Regions from separate parts of the Aeribacillus sp. FSL K6-8210 genome, predicted to be linked through region 2. Evidence: predicted binding sites of a transcription regulator. Region 2 holds the regulator's gene; the other holds the start of a gene.
What was found. The regulator CtsR, encoded in region 2, represses protease genes until heat stress. The targets are predictions, from matches to a motif close to ATGGTCAATAAAGGTCAAACA.
Positions count from the first base shown of each region.

Region 1: clpP (ATP-dependent Clp endopeptidase proteolytic subunit ClpP) is a predicted target of CtsR. The motif match lies at 1,843-1,863, and genes of this name have one in related genera.

Region 1 covers NZ_CP150172.1:783,497-786,928, reverse strand. Annotated here, with positions in the region: gene NSQ41_RS03860 (acetyl-CoA hydrolase/transferase family protein) at 1-14, opposite strand, end outside; gene NSQ41_RS03855 (LytTR family DNA-binding domain-containing protein) at 148-792, opposite strand; tRNA gene NSQ41_RS03850 (tRNA-Arg) at 1,578-1,653, opposite strand; gene clpP (ATP-dependent Clp endopeptidase proteolytic subunit ClpP) at 1,918-2,496, shown strand; gene NSQ41_RS03840 (HPr family phosphocarrier protein) at 3,234-3,432, opposite strand, start outside.
Region 2 covers NZ_CP150172.1:116,262-119,693, forward strand. Annotated here, with positions in the region: gene NSQ41_RS00620 (MgtC/SapB family protein) at 572-1,246, shown strand; gene NSQ41_RS00625 (CtsR family transcriptional regulator) at 1,488-1,949, shown strand; gene NSQ41_RS00630 (UvrB/UvrC motif-containing protein) at 1,964-2,512, shown strand; gene NSQ41_RS00635 (protein arginine kinase) at 2,514-3,432, shown strand, end outside.

The DNA of each region.
Region 1 (3,432 bases), 670 kb from region 2:
AATTTATTGTCCATTTCCCCATCATCTCCCCTTTAATGAATTTAAAATTTATTTTACCGATAAAAGTTAATGGGGCAAGGTTTTGGGGATAAGTGACCGAAAATTCAGATAAACAACTCAATTTCCATACTAAAACAGAACGATTTTTTAAAATCCAAGCAATTTTCGAAAATAACTGGAGTAAGACTGACTGACAGGAATTTTATCACCGTTATTCATCAACAGCAAAAAAGTTGAATGCGCATCAGGGTAGATTTCCTTAATATGGTTGACATTCACAATAAAAGCCCGATGACAGCGAATAAAATAGTCCTTTGGAAGCAAGTATTCAAATTCCTGGAGAGAGTATTTATGCGTTCCTGAGCATCCTTCAGTGTACACATAGGTCTTTTTATCTTTTGCTTCTAAATACGCAACTTTCGAAAAAGGAATAGGAACCCATCCGTCATCAGTTTTGACGGTCACAACAGATTTTCCATCCGTCAAAGCAGGAAAAATCGCAGTGACGCATCCCTCAAGCTTTCCTTCCCAAAAAAACGGCACAGCCATCCCGTGATAAGGAACGCCAAACACATCGCGGTTAATAAACTCAGAAACCTTTTGTTTGGTGTGCAAAGCTTTATACGCAATCGTTCCTTTTCTTACCAAGTCTCCCGGTCTGATTTTCAAATCAATCCGTTTGCTCGGCCGGTAATAGATATATTCCTTTGTATTGGAAACAGCAATCGAAACTTCATCAGAAAACAATTCACCAATAACGTCTAAAATGGAAACTACTGAAATACGTTCCATTCTTCAACACCCTTCGTGATCTATAAATCTTGCAAGATATTATTATTTTACATCTTTTTTCACCCTTTTTGGCATAGTTCTTATCGAGTGCGACTAATATCGTCACCTTTTTCAAATAGTTTACGATAAAAAATACCCGAAATTTCTGACTATTCAACTTAGTTTGCCCTTTGTTCTCACTCTAACATTAGTTTAATAGCACCATAGTCACGAAATCCCGTAAATACCTATATCTTTGACGTTTCATAGCCTCTTTACTTGCGTGTCTGTAGGCACAAAGATTCGTTGTTTATCCTTATTAATTTTGGCATTTTTTTTGACGAGACTTTCTTCAAATAATACCGTATTTATGTAGCTTTCTAAAAATCGATTTAATAGCACCGAAAAGAATATCCACGGTTACAGATGACGTATTAAATGTACCGTCTAATTTGGTCAGTAGTAAGATCTCTAAAACCGACAACATCTATAAAATTTTTTCAAGAACTTCAATAATCGGTACTCGTTCGTCCTGGATAGCTTCCGTTTTGTAAATGATCTTAGCGTATTTTAATCCTTCTGCAACCGTCATATAATCGAGATTACATCTACAATCAGATGTCTTGAAACTACCTTTCTAGCCTTTTTCGCATAATAAAAACCTCCAAAATTTTTCATTTTGGAGGCACGCGGTCTCTTTGATTCAGTGGGACGGAAACCTTGCGAAAATACGTTGTCCGTTTTTCGGTAGTTTCCGTCCGTTGAACGACTTCTAAATCGCTCAAACCCTTGTTGCTCTAGGCTTACGCGCTCGGAGGGACTCGAACCCCCGACGGACGTGGTACCGGAAACCACCGCTCTATCCAACTGAGCTACGAGCGCATTTTTCAAATGTCACGAATTATATTATAATCGAACCGAACAGTATATGCAAGAATAAATTTTGCTTAATTATCCATCGTGTCAAAATTGATTTGAAAAATTCATTTTTCATCGTTGTTTGAAAAATGAAAAATGAGGGTATGATGGTACATGTATTGATCTTATAAATAATTATATATAAAAGTTTTTTGTTTGACCTTTATTGACCTTTTATGTATGATGGAATAGAAATGACTTTAACTTTGATGTGAGGGAGGAAACATAATGAATTTAATACCGACTGTTATTGAACAGACAAACCGTGGTGAACGTGCTTACGATATTTATTCAAGATTGTTAAAAGACCGCATTATTATCCTTGGTACGCCAATTGATGATCATGTTGCAAACTCCATCGTTGCTCAGCTTCTTTTCTTGGCAGCGGAGGATCCTGAAAAAGATATTTCCCTTTACATTAACAGCCCGGGCGGATCAATTACTGCTGGCATGGCGATTTATGATACGATGCAATTTATTAAACCTGATGTATCCACGATGTGTATAGGAATGGCTGCTTCCATGGGAGCATTCTTATTGGCGGCAGGTGCAAAAGGAAAACGTTTTGCCCTTCCGAATAGTGAAGTAATGATCCATCAACCGTTAGGAGGCGCGCAAGGTCAGGCAACTGACATTGATATTGCAGCTAGACGAATTCTCTCTTTAAGAGATAAATTGAACAGAATTTTATCTGAAAACACTGGCCAGCCTCTTGAAGTAATTGAACGTGATACGGACCGCGACAATTTCATGTCAGCTGAACGTGCAAAAGAATATGGGTTGATTGACAAAGTTTTAACAAAATAAAAGCTGCCTCAAATAGGAAGACAAAAAAAATTTAAACATATCAAGCAGACAGTATAAAAATAAACCGCTGCTTCATACCTTCACACATTTGAATGAGGAGCAAATGTCAAGAATGATCTTGACAGCAGCTCCTCATTCAACTTTTTGGCCGGAATCGTCAGCTTTACGTTTTCGAAAAGCCGTTAACTGCCGATATTGCTTTAATCTAAGCCCAAAATGCGGATCGAGCCGGATGAAGGATTAAATATGCTTTCGGAGAGCCTGTGTAAACCGTATTTTGCTGAAGTTTTTTTCTGGACACCTGCTGGCAAAAACAAGTGTTATAATCGATTTTTTCATGTTATAAAAGGGCTAGAATCTCTCTTTATCCATTCAGCTGTAAGTCATTCGAACCATATCAAAGCACGTTTGTTTTTTCTTGAATGTTGATCGCAGATTTATGAAAAAATAGTATTTACACCAAATATATTGCTCGGATTCGCCCCGCTCTTTCGCAATAATTTGAAATCCAAAAGTTCCAGTTAAGAACCTTCACGAAGCTCTCTCCCAACATAAGATTTATCATAACTTTTCTATGAACGAATGGATCAGCACCCGAAGCCATTTCGTCTTCATATCAGTTTTAGCAAAAATAAAGCCCTCTTGTGGCTGACAGCGGTTGTTTCCTGCTTTCTCCCACAAGAGAGGCAATATCCATCCATTGATGAATTTTGTGGCAATTTTTTTGTGTGTTCACATTAATTTTCGTTTTGAATGTAGTTGATAAGCGCTTCTAATGCTTCTTCCTCATCGTTTCCTTCTGCGATCAATGTGATCTCAGAGCCGCTGTTAATAGCTAAGCTCATCAACCCCATGATGCTTTTGGCGTTTACTTTCTTTCCGTCTTTTTCGATAAAAATGTCAGATGAAAACCTGTTGGCTTCCTGAACAAACAAT
Region 2 (3,432 bases):
TGCAAACCGTTTTAATTAATCTGAGAAAAGCGATGGAGGCGAGATTTGCTTATCCTTGTAAAAAAGTATGGACGAAACAATTATTCGCTGCAATGCGGTTTGAGAAGCTCAAGCCTCTTTTATCCTCTTGTAAATGGAAATATACAACAAACAGACAAAACAGCTTAAAACAGAACGAACAAAAACGACAAATTTACGAACAACTAAGAGCTCGCTTCTTCTGAAGATCCTCCGCATCTATTGCAATCAAGCTCGCTTTCTTTAAAACCTTCAATCGGAGTATAATTAATTGATCGCTACTTCAGAAGCATAAACTGTTCCATTCTTGAAGCATATGAGCAGTGAAAGCTTCGTTTGATTTTAAAGCCAGCTCTAAAAGTGCTTTTTTGTTTCATATCATTCTTAGTCTCATACTCAAGAACAATTGAATATTGAGCACTGTTCATCGCATATAATGGGAAAGTATAATACTGTATCATTTCAAAATTCATATATGGTCAGAACAACAAAAGTCATTATTCATATATGGCCAAATCAGAAAAAGTCATTTGGATGGTGAGGAGGAATGATAATGCCTGAGGAATGGAAAATTATGTTGATTCGCATTGTTTTAGCAGTCATTTTAAGTGGATTTATTGGCCTTGAACGAGAATTTAAACGGCATCCAGCAGGCTTTCGCACTCATTTGTTAGTTGGTGTCGGCTCCTGCATGATGATGCTGCTGTCTCTTTATGGCTTTGAAGAATATATGGATCGTTATGAAAATATTCGTTTTGACCCAGCAAGAATTCCTTCTTATGTCATTAGCGGCATTGGTTTTTTAGGTGCTGGAACGATATTAGTGAGAGGGGTTACGGTAAGAGGATTAACGACGGCAGCCTCGATTTGGGTTGTTGCAGGACTTGGCCTTGTTGTTGGGGCAGGAATGTATCCGCTGGCGATTTTTTCTACCTTGATTGTATTGTTGAGTTTGATCTTTCTCAATAAGGTGGAGGCTTTTTTTGCTGAGAAGTCAAGCAAAAAATGGATACAAGTTAATCTTCCAGAAGATGATTTGGTGGAATTTACTCGGAAACTTGAACAATTAAATATTTCTGTTTATAAAATTCATTTTACATTGTCAAAGCCAAAAGAAACTAAACATGCGAAGCGTTCATATTTACTTGAAATTGGCCTTCCAAAAGATGAAATGCCTGAAATCATAAACGAATTATTGAAATTTCAAGAAGTTAAAAAAGTTTTTTAAAGAGCGGGTTTTTTCCATATTGTAAATGGCAATATTATTAGTGAGCTTTTTTGTTGAAATGACACAAAAAAAAATTTATATTATAATTAAGGTCAAATATAGTCAAAGTCAAGTGACTAGTTGTTATCGTTTAGGAAATAAGCATTACGTAAACATCTTGCCTCCTATCCCTCAAGGATATTGCACATTTCTTGAGCGTTTTGCAATTCCAATCAAAAAGTTGAAGGAGGTGTTTTTCGAGGTGCGGAATATATCTGATATTATCGAGCAATATTTAAAGCATGTATTAGATTCTAGCGGAAAAGAAATTGTTGAAATTAAAAGAAGTGAAATTGCGGATAAATTTCAATGTGTTCCATCGCAAATCAATTACGTGATCAACACTCGTTTTACAATTGAACGGGGTTACATTGTCGAAAGCAAAAGGGGTGGAGGCGGTTATATCCGAATTATGAAAATTCGAATCAATGACCGTATCCAGCTGATCAATCAAATTTTAAATGCCATTGGTAAAAGGCTGTCACAATCGTCGGCGGAGGATATTATTTTGAGATTGGCTGATGAAGAGGTTATTTCAGAAAGAGAAGCGAAAATTATGTTGAGCGTAATTGATCGGTCTGTTTTATATATTGATTTGCCTGATCGAGACGAATTGAGGGCAAGGATGATGAAGGCGATGCTCACCTCGTTAAAATACAAGTGAGGATGTGATGGACGATGATTTGTCAAGAATGTCATGAAAGGCCCGCTACTTTCCACTTTACAAAAATTATCAACGGCGAAAAGACTGAAGTGCATATATGTGAAAAATGTGCACAGGAAAAAAGTGATGTATTCATATTCAATATGAATCCAGGCTTTTCTATAAACAACTTATTGTCCGGATTATTAAATATGGACAGCGCCATTAGCAGCCAAGGGCAAAATGTTTTCAAGAAAAATCAGGTCATTCAATGTGAGAAATGTAATATGACGTTTGATCAATTTACGAAAATTGGTAAATTCGGGTGCTCCCATTGTTACAAAACGTTTTATCACCAAATTACCCCGATTTTAAAACGTGTTCATGGCGGGAATACAACTCACGGCGGTAAAGTGCCGAAACGGACCGGTGGAAGTATTCATTTGAAAAAGCGCCTGAAAATGCTTAAACAGGAACTGCAAGAATTAATTGCGAAAGAGGAATTCGAAAGAGCAGCTCAAGTTCGGGATGAAATTCGGTCCATTGAAGCGAAGATAAATGGACGGAACGAAAGGGGAGTATGACATGTCCTTTCAAAAATTTATTCGTTCAGCCATGAGCCCTTGGATGAATCAAGAAGGACCTGATTCCGATATTGTGCTGAGCAGCCGAGTCAGATTGGCGCGAAATATAGAAAATATCAGCTTTCCTACCATTATGTCGAATGAAGAAGCCTTGGCTGTTTTAAATACATTTGAAGAATCATTTTCACAAAGAGTGTTTGACGGTTTAGGAACATTCGTGCTGCTGAAAATGAATGAACTTCAGCCTATTCAAAAACGCGTACTTGTAGAGAAGCATTTGATTAGTCCTTATTTAATGGAAGAATCAGCACTTGGAGGGTGCCTTTTATCTGAAAACGAAGAAGTGAGCATCATGATAAACGAGGAGGATCATATTAGAATTCAATGTTTGTTCCCGGGCCTTCAGCTAAAAGAAGCGTTGAAAATGGCAATGAATCTTGACGATTGGATTGAGGAAAAAGTTGATTATGCATTTGATGAACATAGGGGCTACTTAACTAGCTGTCCAACAAATGTCGGTACCGGCTTGCGGGCTTCCGTGATGATGCACCTTCCAGGACTTGTCTTAACACAGCAGATTAACCAAATTATACCTGCTATCAATCAATTAGGATTGGTTGTGAGAGGTCGGTACGGAGAAGGAAGTGAAGCGATAGGTAATATATTCCAAATTTCGAACCAAATTACGCTAGGCAAATCAGAAGATGATATTGTCGATGATTTAATAGGTGTTGTCGGGCAATTAATTGCTCAAGAACGGGCTGCAAGAGATGCTTTATATAAAACGAATCCGCATCATCTAGAAGACCGTGTATATCGTTCTTACGGCACTCTCAAATACAGCAGAATTATTCCATCGAAAGAAGCAATTCAATGTTTATCAGATGTGCGCTTAGGAATTGACCTGGGAATTATTCAAA